DNA from 2 places in the Peribacillus sp. NPDC097295 genome. Region 1 is predicted to be linked to the other one. Evidence: riboswitches for the same ligand, from Rfam matches in the RefSeq annotation. Region 1 holds a riboswitch; the other holds the start of a gene.
What was found. A riboswitch is a leader RNA that binds a small molecule or an ion and turns the genes downstream of it on or off. The one in region 1 is predicted to bind glycine.

Region 1 (7,168 bases):
GAGCATCGAAACAGACTGAGGACTTTGGTGATTTCAACACCGCTTTTTCCTGTTCGGTTTCGGGCACAGAAAAATAAGCAGCCAATCCAAGATTTCTAAACCCCCTTAATATTCCTTCAGAAATAACTCGATATGCTTCTGTAACTGTATTCGGCATTCCCGGATAGGACTCTGGGACGATTACACTATAGGTTAATTCATGTTCATGCAAAACAGCCCGTCCTCCTGTGGGTCTGCGGACGAAACCTAACCCTTGCCTTTTAACTTCCGTTAGATCGATTTCAGCTTCTGCCTTTTGAAAATACCCAATTGACAATGTAGCTGGTTTCCACCCGTAAAATCGGATAATGGGTGGAATCTCTCCATTACTCTGCCAGTTTAGGAGCGCTTCATCCATTGCCATATTATAAGCAGCCGAACAATCACCTGAATCAATGAATCCCCATTTTTCTTTTGACACACTTACCCCTCTTTTCCCGTAGGCTCAATAGACCCTCTAATAAAAACTCACAAGTAGTAGTTTACCAGAGTTTTGTACGCTGAAAAAGAAAGGAAGAAAAGCCTGAAATATTTATGAAAATTTTTTTTGATTATTGGTGAAACCAATTATATAATAGACATTGTCTGTATTCGTTTAGGTAGAAGGGAGTTTTTATGTTTGGAGATTTTATATACACTAATCATCATCATAGTAGCCATCGTTGCATATTCACTTTTTAATTGGTTCCGTCAACGTAAAATCGTTAAAACCTTAACACAGGAAGAATTTATTGCTAACTACAGAAAAGTGCAATTAATCGACGTTCGGGAACCCAATGATTTTGATAATGGTCATATCTTAGGCGCAAGAAATATCCCTATGACACAAATGAAGACCCGCTTGGTCGAAATTAGAAAGGACAAGCCAGTATACTTGTACGCTCAAAGTGAGATCATTAGCGGAAGAGCTGCAGCCATGCTATACAAAAAAGGCTATAGAGAGCTTTTCCATCTAAAAGGCGGTTTCAAAATGTGGACTGGTAAGATCAAGGCGAAGAAATAAGTGCATTTTGTGAACGTATCATATCTGTTCGGTATGGGAATGAGAAGCATGGTGATCAATTAAGCGTCTTATTCCACGCGATACATATGAATGTCCAAACGAAAAAGTCCCCGCCAAATGGCAGGGATTTTTTTTATAGGGATCGTCACCCTTGATAACGAAGAATCGGTTTCCTGGCAGCCAATGTTTCATCCAGGCGTTTAATAACCGTTGTATGAGGCGCCTCCTGAACGATTTCAGGGGTTTCTTCAGCTTCCTTGGCTATTTGTATCATTGCATCAATAAAAGCGTCCAACGTTTCCTTAGACTCCGTTTCAGTCGGTTCGATCATCATTCCCTCTTCCACATTCAACGGAAAGTAAATGGTTGGTGGGTGATACCCAAAATCCAGTAACCGTTTGGCGATATCCAATGTGCGAACACCCAACAGCTTTTGCCTGCGTCCACTCAGTACAAATTCATGCTTACAATGACGGTCATACGGCAAATCGAAATAAGGCTCCAACCTCCGCATCATATAATTTGCATTGATGACTGCATTCTCCGTAACGGCCTTAAGGCCATCCGGTCCCATTGACCTTATATACGTATAAGCCCTCACATTGATGCCGAAGTTTCCATAAAAGGGTTTGACCCTTCCAATGGATTGCGGGCGGTCATAATCAAGAACATATTGATCGCCCTCTTGAACCACAAGCGGTTTAGGCAAATAGGGAATCAGATCCGCCTTTACCCCTACCGGACCGGATCCCGGTCCTCCGCCTCCATGAGGGCCAGTGAATGTTTTATGGAGATTTAAATGAACTACGTCAAATCCCATATCTCCTGGTCTGACTTTGGATAGAACGGCATTCAGGTTAGCTCCATCATAATATAATTTTCCACCAGCCTCATGAACAAGCTGTGCCATTTCAAGAATATTCTCTTCGAATAAGCCTAACGTATTCGGATTTGTCAACATTAACGCTGCCGTATCCGGTCCCAAGACTCGCTTCAAGTCTTCAAGGTCCACGAGCCCGAATTCATTGGATTTCACGGTTATTGTTTCCAGCCCGGCAACCGTGGCCGATGCCGGATTCGTTCCATGAGCCGAGTCGGGAACGATGACTTTCGTCCGATTAAAATCCCCATTCGCTTCATGGAAAGCCCTTATCATCATTAGACCCGTCCATTCACCATGGGCACCCGCAGCGGGTTGTAAAGTCACTTGGTCCATTCCGGTAATTTCAATTAAATGTTCCTGCAGATCGAATAATAACCCAAGAGCACCTTGAACGGTCGATGGATCTTGGTAGGGATGGATATGGGAAAAACCATTAAACCGTGCTACATTTTCATTAATTTTCGGATTATACTTCATCGTGCAGGAACCGAGCGGATAGAACCCAGAGTCCACACCATGATTCCGCTTTGATAGAGCGGTATAATGACGCATGATATCCAGCTCTGAAACTTCCGGGAGCTCAGCTTCTTCTTCACGTATATAATCGGCCGGAATGATTTCCTCAAGTGGAACGCTCGCTACATCCATTTCCGGAAGGCTATATCCGATTCGACCGGATGTACTGATTTCAAAAATGAGTGATTGGTCTTGGTTATTCATAGTTGATCCCCCAGTTCCTGCGCAAATTCATCGATTTCTTCTTTTGTTCTAAGTTCTGTAACCGCCACTAACATATGATTTAGCAACTCTGGATAAGCCGATCCTAAATCAAAGCCGCCAATCATTCCTTTTTCAAAGAGGTTTTTATTGACATCTTTGAAAGGAAGGGAAAGCTTAATGACAAATTCATTAAAGGAGGGTCCTTCAAATACAACTTCTATTCCTTGTTCCTGTAGCGCTTTTTTTGCATAATGGGCTTTTTGAATATTTTGTACGGCCATTTCTTTGACGCCCTTTTTCCCTAGTGCCGTCATCGCTACAGAGGCTGCTAATGCATTCAATGCCTGATTGGAACATATATTGGATGTCGCCTTGTCACGACGTATATGTTGCTCACGTGCTTGAAGCGTCAGTACAAATCCCCGTTTTCCATCTTCATCCACCGTCTGTCCGACTAGACGGCCCGGGACTTTACGAAGCAATTTCTTCGTGACCGCAAAATATCCGCAATGAGGCCCACCAAAAGCGGCCGGAATGCCGAATGGCTGGGCATCACCTGTCACGATATCAGCACCGAGTTTGCCTGGTGGGGTCAAAGCACCAAGTGCAAGTGGATTGCTGGACACGATGAACATGGACTTTACATTATGTATGAGCTCTTCCATCTCCTTCAACGGTTCGATGCGGCCGAAGAAGTTCGGGTACTGTATAATCACTCCTGCAATATCATCCATAGCCAGATCCTTTAAAGCAGCCAAGTCCGTGACACCATTTGTATGAGGGATCTCGATGACCTCAACACGTTGACCTTTGGCATATGTTTTCACTACTTCTCTTGATTCTGGATGTACCGTCGCTGATATGAGAATTTTTTTCCGGCGTGTTTGACCGGCGGCAAGCATGGCTGCTTCAGCTAATGCTGTTCCGCCGTCATACATCGAGGAGTTGGCAACATCCATTCCCGTCAATTCACTGATCATCGTTTGATATTCAAAAATGGCCTGAAGCTCCCCTTGAGAAATTTCCGGCTGATAAGGGGTATAGGCCGTATAAAATTCCGAACGGGATAGGACGTGATCGACAATGACAGGTGAATAATGGTCATACACACCCGCCCCAAGGAAGGATGCATAGTTTTTAAGATCCGCATTTCGGGATGCTAGTTTCGATAATTCTTTCATTAAAGCTGGTTCCGATTTGGCTGGTTTTATGTCATATTCACCTTGAAAGCGAACATTTTCCGGTATATCACTGAAAAGGTCATCTACAGCATTGACTCCTATAACTTCCAACATCTCCTGTTTATCCTGCTCTGTCATCGGTAAGTAACGATGTTTCATCTTATGGACCATTCCCTTCTACTTTCCTCTTTTTTTATAAAAAGGCGTTTGGATAATAATAGCTTTCACTCTTTTTGAACGTATTTCGACTTCGACTTCGGTGCCAAGATCTGAATGATTCTTATCGATAAGCACCAATCCTACATTTTTTTTCAATGTTGGCGACTGAGTCCCTGTCGTCACTTCCCCAATGACTTTGTCCCCGCTGTATACTTTATAGCCATGCCGTGGTATGCCACGTTCGATCATCTCGAGTCCGACAAGCTTACGTGTTGCCCCTTTATCCTTTTGTTCAAGAAGCACAGATTTCCCAAAAAAGTCTGATTCCTTCTCCGTTTTAACAGCAAAGCCAATACCGGCTTCAATAGGAGTGATATCCGGTGAAAGTTCCTGCCCATATAACGGTAGTTTTGCTTCAAACCGGAGGGTATCACGGGCCCCCAATCCAATCGGTTGTATTCCTTCTTCTTTACCAGCTTCCAAAATTGCTCTCCAAAGGGCAGGACCATCTTCACTCCGGCAGTATATCTCGAACCCATCTTCACCCGTATATCCTGTACGTGAAACCATCGTGGATATATTATGAATATGGACGTCTTCTTTAAATTTAAAAAAGCCAATCGTGCTCAAATCAGTTTGGTCGGTAATCTTCTGCAATACTTTCTCCGCTTGAGGACCTTGCAGAGCGAGTTGCGCATAATCGTTTGAAACATCATGAATCTTGACACCATCCATACCATTAGCCTGAAGCCAATTAAAGTCTTTTTCGATATTGGCTGCATTGACCACGAGCAGATAGTCGTCTTCCGCTTTTTGATAGACGATAAGATCGTCAACCGTCCCTCCATTTTCATAACACATGGCCGTGTATAATGCTCCCCCCTGTTTCAGCTTGGATACATCATTTGTCAGCATCTTTTGTAAAAAGACAAGGCTCTCAGTACCTTTCACCTCAATCTCTCCCATATGCGATACATCGAATAAGCCCGCTTTTGTGCGTACAGCCTCGTGTTCATCTTTAATGCCCGAAAACTGCACAGGAAGCTCCCAACCACCAAAATCTATCGTTTTCCCACCGTTTTCACTATAAACCTCGAATAATGGCGTTCTTTTCAAAGTGCTCAAAAAATGACCTCCCTCTATTTTTTTGTTGTTTCCCTTTATCACTAAATGTTTTCCTTAGAATCCATTAATCATGGAAAAGGACACAAAAAAGGACAGAGAAAGCCAAATTGGCTTTTTCTCTGTCCTGAAACCTGAAAGTTTACCTATATAATAGGTTTTCCCCTTTGGTGGCCATCATTAAGTAGTTTGGCGCTCTCCAGAGTCGCGTCCGATAAGAGTTCATTTGCCTGAGAGATTCACTGCTAAGCTTGCTCCTTCGGCGCTACATCTATAGATATGTAGTCTCTCCCCTTACCATCACCCGCTTATTATTGTAAATGATTGAAAGAATTAGCGATTCCCACACTGACCGTTTTCAACTATCTAGAAAGTAATGCAATATCTGTGCTTTGTTAATCTTGGGATAAAGCATGTGCAGAATGCTAATACTATGCATACTAAGATTTATAAACTCATTCTTATATTTCAATACTATTGCAATTTTCTAAATATATTTACATCCTACCTTAAGATACTTTTCTCTGCAATAACTTTCGTAGAGAAAAATTCATTACTTTATAAAAAACATCGATCCAACTACAAATAAGAAAATTACGTGTAAGAAGGAGTAAGTACCAATGAAAATTAATATATCCTTCAGTTCTGATTGGAATGATGAATTGCTTCAAAAGATGGAAAATGACGGACCCTGGGGAAATTGGGATCTTTACAAATTGGCGGTCCAAATGGAAGAGAACCTGATCATTCCTGATTTCGAAGGTCTACAAGCCCCCAAACATCTTCCACAACTCACGCCGCTTCCCCATCAATTAGAAGCTGCGCGACAGGTGGTTGAAGATATGAACGGCAAAGCCATTTTGGCTGATGAAGTCGGTCTCGGTAAGACGATTGAAGCAGGATTGATTTTAAAAGAATATATGATTCGCGGTCTTGTCAAGAAAGTTTTGATCCTTGTGCCCGCATCACTTGTCACCCAATGGGCTTTCGAATTGAATACCAAATTTCATATTCCCGCGGTCGTGCAAAGGAAAAGTTATGTGTGGGAATCATGTGATATCGTTATTTCGTCCATCGATACAGCTAAACGAGCCCCCCATCGGGATATCATTTCCAATCTAGAATATGACTTTATCATTATTGATGAAGCTCATAAACTTAAAAATAATAAAACGAAGAATTATGAATTCGTTCAGAACCTGAAAAAGAAATTTTGTTTATTACTGACTGCAACACCGATTCAAAATAAAGTCGAAGAAATCTTTAACCTCGTTTCTTTATTAAAACCTGGACACTTAGGGAATGCCACACTCTTTTCTGAGAAATATAAAGGGAAAGGTCGGAACATTCTAGAAGATGAGCATTTAAAGGATCTTGTCAATACGGTCATGATAAGGAATCGCCGTGCCGATACAGGGATAGAATGGACAAAACGGAATGTCGAAACGATCATCATTGAATTTTCACCGACAGAGCAAGCCTTGTACGATGCCGTAACTAAGTTTAAACCGATGTCAGAAGGTACGAAGGGAAGCGCCTTTTCGTCACTCACCCTCCAAAGGGAAGCATGCAGTAGCAGAGAAGCAGTTTATTATACATTGAAAAACATGAAGGAAAAATATAAAGAACCGACCGCTGACTTTGAAGCAAAGTTAGATGGACTTTTTGAGAAAGTGAATCTAACCGAACAAAATTCAAAGGCAGAGAAAGCTTTGGAACTTATAAAAAAAATTGATGACAAGGTAATCATTTTCACCGAATACCGGGCTACCCAACTTTATCTTCAATGGTATTTACAGAAACACGGCATTTCTTCCGTACCCTTCCGCGGTGGATTTAAGCGTGGGAAAAAAGATTGGATGAAGGAACTCTTTCAAAAGAAAACCCAAGTATTAATTGCCACCGAGGCTGGTGGGGAAGGAATCAACTTGCAATTCTGCCACCATTTGATCAATTTCGATCTACCTTGGAATCCAATGAGGTTAGAACAAAGGATTGGACGGATTCATCGGCTAGGCCAAGAGGAAGACGTCATGATCTATAACTTTGCAACGAAGAATA
Region 2 (7,168 bases), on a different contig from region 1:
ACCCACATCGCCATCCAGAACATATAAAAAGGCATACCCAATACATATGGTTCTATTTTATTAACAAAAGGAAGAAACCCCAATATTCCGATAAAAGGAACTAGAGTAAGGATATATAATTTCTTCATGAAGCAAACCCCTCCGTTCTAAATCTCATCCACTATTCATATCTAGTACATTACACTATAAGTATAGAAAATTTAATAGTATGGCAGCATATTTTTTTACATGCTTCATTAAAAACTTTCATTTAATGGAAGTGAAAATTGAGACAAGGAAGGGAGATCCCTTCCTTGTTCAATAGAATCAGCTTTTATTTTTTCTAAAGTTATATAGGACAACTAAAAGAAGGAACCAAATCGGTGTCAGCAATAATGAGGACCGGGTCGCTTCAGCAAATAGCATGACGATTAAGATGAAGGCAAACAATCCTAAAATCACATAATTGATGAAAGGCGTTAAGGGAGCCCTGAAAGTGGACTTAGCCCTCAAGTCCGGTCGTTTTTTCGTATACCTGATATGGGATATCAAGATGATACTCCATACCCAAATGAAGCAGATGGCGCTGATTGTCGTCACGATGGTGAAGGCTTGTTCCGGTATGACTTTGCTTAGCAATGCACCGATTGAAACGACGATGGTGGATGTAACCAATGCGTTACTTGGAACAGCATGTTTATTTAATTTTTTAAGTGGAGCAGGAGCTTCGTTATTGTTGCTTAACGCGTAAAGCATGCGGCTTGTTGAAAACAATCCGCTATTACCGGCTGAAGCGGCTGACGTCAACACGACGAAGTTGATAATTCCTGCGGCAATCGGAATCCCGATCAAGGCAAAGACTTCGACGAAAGGACTGCTCGCCGCATCCAGCTGTGTCCATGGATTGACGCAAAGGATGACGACGATTGCGCCAACATAGAAAAGCAAAATCCGGAAGGGGATTTTATTGATGGCCGACGGAATGTTCTTTTTCGGATTCGCTGTTTCGGCTGCTGTCACTCCGATTAACTCGACTCCGACAAAGGAGAAGACGACCAACTGTAAGGAAAGCAAGAAGCCGGATACGCCGTTCGGGAACATGCCCCCATGACTCCAAAGATTATTGAGGGAGACGGTACCAGTCTCGGTTTGGAAACCTATGACGAGTAGGACGATTCCGACAATGATCAAGGCGACGATCGTGATGACTTTAATGAGGGAGAACCAGAATTCCAATTCCCCAAATAGCTTTACGGTCAACAGGTTCAATCCCAATAGGATTACCAAGCAGGAAAGTGCTGGAATCCATTGCGGAATATCGAACCAATACTGCATGTAGACACCGACAGCAATGATATCGGCCATGGCCGTCATGATCCAACAGAACCAATAGGTCCAGCCGGTCACATATCCAGCCCAAGGACCGATATATTCAGTTGCGAATTCGGTGAATGATGTATACCCTGCATTGGACAATAGTAATTCGCCTAAAGCCCTCATGACGAAAAATAAGGAAATCCCGATTAGTAAATAGGAAAAGATAATGGATGGACCCGCCAACTGTATGGCTTTTCCGGATCCCAAAAATAACCCGGTGCCAATGGTTCCACCTATAGCGATGAGCTGTACATGCCGATTTTTCAAATCCCTTTTCAATTCTTGTTTAGCCAATTTCTGCGCCCCCGTTGTTAAATTTTTAAGATGTGAAGTACATAGTCCGTTGATTCCAATCGATCACGGGCAATGAATCCGTACAGTTGAGTAGCGATTTCCTTCGTTTTTTGATGATGATTGAAAAAAAGACAATAAAAAAAGAGATTGGAAGCTACCAATCTCGAAAGGTTAAAGAATAACAAATATTCGTTACTCTTCTGTCCTTTTGCCTGAGATTGTGAATCCTTCGGCGCTGCACGTTTGTACAGTCTCTCCAGAAGCTGCTCCTGCTATAGTGTGATCCATAGCATTCATCGCTTGCTTAGTATGCGGTTGTCGATAAATGGTCTCCTGTGGAAGTTGAACTTCCTTTCAGGTATACATTTATTGTTCTTTTAAAATAATAATGGAATTCTATCACTGATTTAGGTTGAGGTCAAAGGGATATATTGTAAGTGAAATGATAAATGAACCAGAACCGATGGTAAGAGAACAAGCTGATGAGGAAATTGAGATGATGCTACGTTCTAAAGAATTGAAGCTTACACCAAGCATGTCTGCTTTCCTTAATTAAATGGGTGTACTGTTTTTCCTAAAAATACATTTGTACTTTGACAGAATATTTATTATTATAAGATAAGAAATTATGTAGTGGGGTATAGTACTAAGAGTTATTGTAATTCTACTAGTTTACTAATATTTAAAAAATCGGTAAGAGAATAATCACTACAAGCTTATACATCTGGAGGAGTTACCTATGTCAAATAAAGAATTAACGAGAGGGCTGGAGGCACGTCATATTCAGATGATTGCTTTGGGCGGTACAATTGGTGTTGGGTTGTTTATGGGGTCTGCCAGCACAATTAAATGGACCGGTCCTTCCGTCATGCTGGCGTATGCTATTGCCGGCATTTTTATCTTTTTCATCATGCGTTCGATGGGGGAAATGCTGTATTTAGAGCCTACTACTGGTTCATTTGCAACATTTGCGAGCGATTATATTCATCCATTAGCAGGGTTTATAACTGCTTGGAGCAACTGGTTCCTATGGGTGTTGGTCGGCATGTCGGAAATCATTGCCGTTGGGTTGTATATGAATTATTGGTTCCCTGAATTGCCTGCTTGGATACCAGGAGTTGTGGCCATGGTCATCCTTGGGGCGGCCAACCTCATTTCTGTCAAATCTTTCGGTGAATTTGAGTTTTGGTTTGCCTTGATCAAGATCGTCACGATCATCTTGATGATCATTGCCGGCTTAGGTCTTATCTTTTTCGGAATTGGAAATGGTGGAGATGCGATTGGCCTGTCCAATCTATGGGCTAACGGCGGATTCTTCACAGGGGGATGGAAAGGTTTCTTCTTTGCCCTTTCCCTAGTCGTGGCTTCTTACCAAGGCGTTGAACTTATCGGGATCACTGCAGGTGAAGCGAAGGATCCGAAAAGGACCATCACAAAAGCGATCCAAACGATCATTTGGCGGATATTAATCTTCTATATTGGTGCCATATTTGTCATCGTCACGGTATTTCCATGGAATCAACTGGATGAACTTGGAAGCCCGTTCGTTTCAACCTTTGCTAAAGTCGGTATTACGGCAGCAGCAGGAATTATCAATTTTGTCGTGATCACAGCGGCGATGTCAGGATGTAATAGTGGAATTTTCAGTGCAGGGCGCATGCTTTATACCCTTGCATTGAACGGACAAGCCCCAAAAATCTTCGCCAAAGTATCGAAAAGCGGAGTGCCGGCATATTGTACGATCGCTGTCCTATTAGGGTTAGCGATTGGCGTTGTCCTGAACTACCTGGCTCCGCCGGAAATCTTCCTGTATGTGTACAGTGCCAGTGTGTTGCCCGGGATGATTCCATGGTTCGTGATTCTTATTAGTGAGCTTAGGTTCAGGAAGGTACGGGCTGATGAAATGCAAAACCATCCCTTCAAAATGCCTTTTGCCCCTTACAGCAACTATGCGACGATTGCATTCTTACTGCTGGTATTGGTCGGGATGTGGTTTAACCCAAGTACACGTATTTCCTTGATTGTAGGGGTTGTGTTCCTAGTGAGTGTTGTAGCCTGCTACTACTTATTGAAAATGGATAAGCGGGTACCTTTAGACGTTAAGGCGGAAGAAGATGTTTAATAGAGAAAAAAGTTATGCTTCGTGCATAGCTTTTTTTGTTTGACCGATATAGTTGGGAAATTGACCGATATATTCCGCATTTTGACCGATAAAAAGCCCAATCAGACCGATAAAGCAAGAAGCTACCTTAGATTGATGAGTCAATATGCCTAAAACCTGATATAGTGAGGATGAACTATTAAATTCTGTAAAAAGGAAAGAGGAAGAACTAAATGAAAAGATTGGTCATGTTTGTTATTAGTGCGTTGATTGTTATTTCCTTTGTTACACCTACTGCTACATTGGCAGCGTCGAATTCTACATACTTTCCGGTAAGTGGAACTGATAACGTTTCAGCTGGTGTTTATCAGGGAGTACCGAACGGTAAAAGTAAAATTGTTTTAAAAGAAAAACTGTATACGATTAAAGAAGCAACGAATCCTCCAATGAAGATAGAGGATATGAATGTATTTTTTGTGAAGGGCCGTTTAGCAAAAAAGAATGATGATCCTTGGAGTTTGAATACCTTACCTATTCAAGAAGTGCAAAGTGTCGGAAAAGACCTCTATCTAGCGAAATTTTCATTTTCTGCTGCGTACTATGGTGGTTGCGGCGGCGGTGGCGCGGATATATTAGAAATTTATAAACGAAACAGTAAAGGGCAACAAAGTAAAATTACATCCGATAAGGTGAGTAGTAATACCATTGATACATTTTCCATTTCCGGTAAACACATATACTATGCCAAAGTAGTAAATGAGGCACTGGGTAACTATACAATGGTGAAAGCAACGCTGGACGGGAAGAAGAAACAGACACTCAAGAAAGGTGTCGATGATTTCTGGGTGAATGGAACATCTATTTATTATATTGATAATAATGCTCTATATAAAATGGACCTTAATGGAAAGAAGAATAAGAAACTTACTAAACTAAAAGCAAAGTTGTATGGCAATAGTGGTTGTGATGGCCGTAATTATTCAGTTTCCAATAATGGATTATCCGTGCAAGACTACTCAAGCGGGGCACGATATTTCATAGAATATGCGACGGGTAATGTACAAACGCTAAACGTGTATGTTGACATTCAAGACGTGGATGTTAAGAAAAAAAGGATGGTCGCTGGTACTTGGGTTGGTGAAAATTACACGTATAATCTATATGATCTAAAAGGGAAGAAATTAAAAAAGATAAAGACAATGGATGATAGCATTAATTATCGGTCAGTCAAAATTGATGCAAAAAAAGGTGAATTTTATTATGTAAAAGGGACGAAACTTTATTTGATAAAGTACTAGTCTTTCTTAAGAATCTGTCCTGTTGTATTCAAACAATGGGGCAGATTTTCAATTATTCTTTAAATAGTAAATTCCTCCATTTAATCTTCCGTATTCTTACTTCAATTGAATTGTTACTTTATAATAAAAATATGAACAAAGTTTCGGTCGGTCTGTAAGTCTGTAGAGAAACCATACATAAATATCGCAAAGAAGGTGATGGATTGAGGAAAGTGGAGCGGATTTTTAGCATTAATACCTTGGTGAAGCAATTGTGGGAAAGCCAGCCGGATATGAGATTTTTTCAATTGTTAGATTGGATAGAATGGGAGTACTCGAAGCAAAATGATAGGTTTGGGCATCAGAATCTGTTCAAACGGGATTCTTATCATGTGGAAGAGCCTTTTTCTTATATTGATTTATTCTATCTGGAGGATGATCAGTTAGAGAGTTTCCTAAAGCGTTTCGTAGAGGAGAATAAGAGGAGGCAAGTACTTGAGATGGGCCAGGCGGAAAAAGGAAGTCAATATTGGCTCCAGGAATATGTGAATAATAGGCCAGAGGAGTTGAACAACCTCATTTTGATGAGTTCGCCTTCCTTATTGACTTTTCTTGATAAAGAACGGTCCATACAGTGGAAATCCCCACTACGGGAAATGGGCTATCAAGAGTACAGAAATGAATTTCTGGAGCTTGAACAGGTGAGGAAGGGAAGAAGAATCGAGTTGGAGAAGTACTGGCCAAGGATGGGACCGCAATGGGATGGGTATGCCGCGGTAGTAGGGAGAGATGGCCAAAAAGGGTTCGTGCTGGTGGAAGCGAAAGCCCATGTCAAAGAAATGAAATCCTCGATGCGGGCAAAGGACCTGGATAGTAGATTTTTGATAGAGAGCACAATGAGGGAAACGATGGAAGCGATGGGATCCCGGGCCCATATAGACGTATGGCAAAATCGCTATTACCAGTTGGCCAATCGTTTGGCTTATTTATATATACTGAATGAGAAGATGGGAATTCCAACCTGGCTTGTCCTCGTGAATTTTCTAGATGATGGTACCCATATTCCTACTGGTTCTCTGGAATGGGTCGAGCATTATCAAGAAGTCTTTAGTGAGATGGACATTAAATCGGAATCTAATCTACTATTTGATCGGATCGCCACGGTCTTCCCAAAAGGGCATTGAAAGGGAGGGAGAGCTTAAATCATGGCTCTCTATTTTTTTTGGTTATTGACAATAAAAGGAAGTTCGCATATATTATAATTAACCAGTGGTCAATAAGGAGGAAGACATGTCACCTAGAAAATCTGTAAAACAAGAACTGACACGGGCCATGATTATGGATGCTGCACGGAATCTCTTTGTGGCAAAAGGGTATCAGCATGTTTCCATGAGGCAGATTGCGAAAGAACTGGAGTACAGCCATGGTGCCCTTTACTACCATTTCAAGAATAAAGCGGAGTTGTTTTACGCATTAGTGGAAGAACATTTCTCCATGCTTGATCAAAAGCTGGATGATGTAATGCACCAAGACATCCCCAGTAGAGAGAAACTGGAGAACATTCTTTTAGGTTTCATTGAATTTGGGCTTACACACCAAAATCATTATGAAATCATGTTTTTAATCAAGGATGAAGAAGTCCAGAACTTCATCAATCAAGGTCCACACAAAACCTATGAAAAATTCGCCCACATAATTTTTAGTTTATGTGACAATAAAGTATCCATCCAGAATATTTACAGCATTTTTCTATCATTGCATGGTTTTGTCACACATTATTGCCGGCATGTCACTACGTACGAGGAAGTAAAAGGTCTGGCCGAATTACACGTGAAATTTTTAATCAAATCGATTGAATGATTTTTTTTACGATATATTGACCAGTGGTTAATTAAAAGGGGGATGTCGAGTATGGAAAAAGCATTGGTAGTAGGCGCTTCAGGTGGAATGGGGTATTCAGTCGTCAAGGAATTATCAAGCAGGGGGATTTCTGTGACGGCGTTCGCACGCACACGTGATAAGCTGGAAAAGCTTTTTGGAAACGATCCGAATGTGACCATTTATGCGGGAGACCTATTTAAGGTGGAGGATTTAGAAGAGGCAGCTCAAGGTGTCGATGTCATTTTTCAGGCGGCCAACA

Region 2: linked by a shared signal. The riboswitch ahead of ACIQXN_RS11235 (amino acid permease) and the one ahead of gcvT (glycine cleavage system aminomethyltransferase GcvT) in region 1 are both predicted to bind glycine.

Annotation. Positions count from the first base shown of each region.
Region 1 is NZ_JBIWCW010000004.1:319,359-326,526, forward strand. Features, by position in the region: gene ACIQXN_RS10175 (lipoate--protein ligase family protein) at 1-460, opposite strand, end outside; gene ACIQXN_RS10180 (rhodanese-like domain-containing protein) at 659-1,042, shown strand; gene gcvPB (aminomethyl-transferring glycine dehydrogenase subunit GcvPB) at 1,188-2,645, opposite strand; gene gcvPA (aminomethyl-transferring glycine dehydrogenase subunit GcvPA) at 2,642-3,985, opposite strand; gene gcvT (glycine cleavage system aminomethyltransferase GcvT) at 4,004-5,110, opposite strand; glycine riboswitch at 5,228-5,312, opposite strand; glycine riboswitch at 5,316-5,411, opposite strand; gene ACIQXN_RS10200 (DEAD/DEAH box helicase) at 5,728-7,168, shown strand, end outside.
Region 2 is NZ_JBIWCW010000005.1:91,316-98,483, reverse strand. Features, by position in the region: gene ACIQXN_RS11240 (DUF3311 domain-containing protein) at 1-128, opposite strand, end outside; gene ACIQXN_RS11235 (amino acid permease) at 307-1,650, opposite strand; glycine riboswitch at 1,841-1,920, opposite strand; gene ACIQXN_RS11230 (amino acid permease) at 2,390-3,772, shown strand; gene ACIQXN_RS11225 (hypothetical protein) at 3,785-3,916, opposite strand; gene ACIQXN_RS11220 (TolB-like translocation protein) at 3,985-5,049, shown strand; gene ACIQXN_RS11215 (hypothetical protein) at 5,253-6,212, shown strand; gene ACIQXN_RS11210 (TetR/AcrR family transcriptional regulator) at 6,319-6,888, shown strand; gene ACIQXN_RS11205 (SDR family NAD(P)-dependent oxidoreductase) at 6,940-7,168, shown strand, end outside.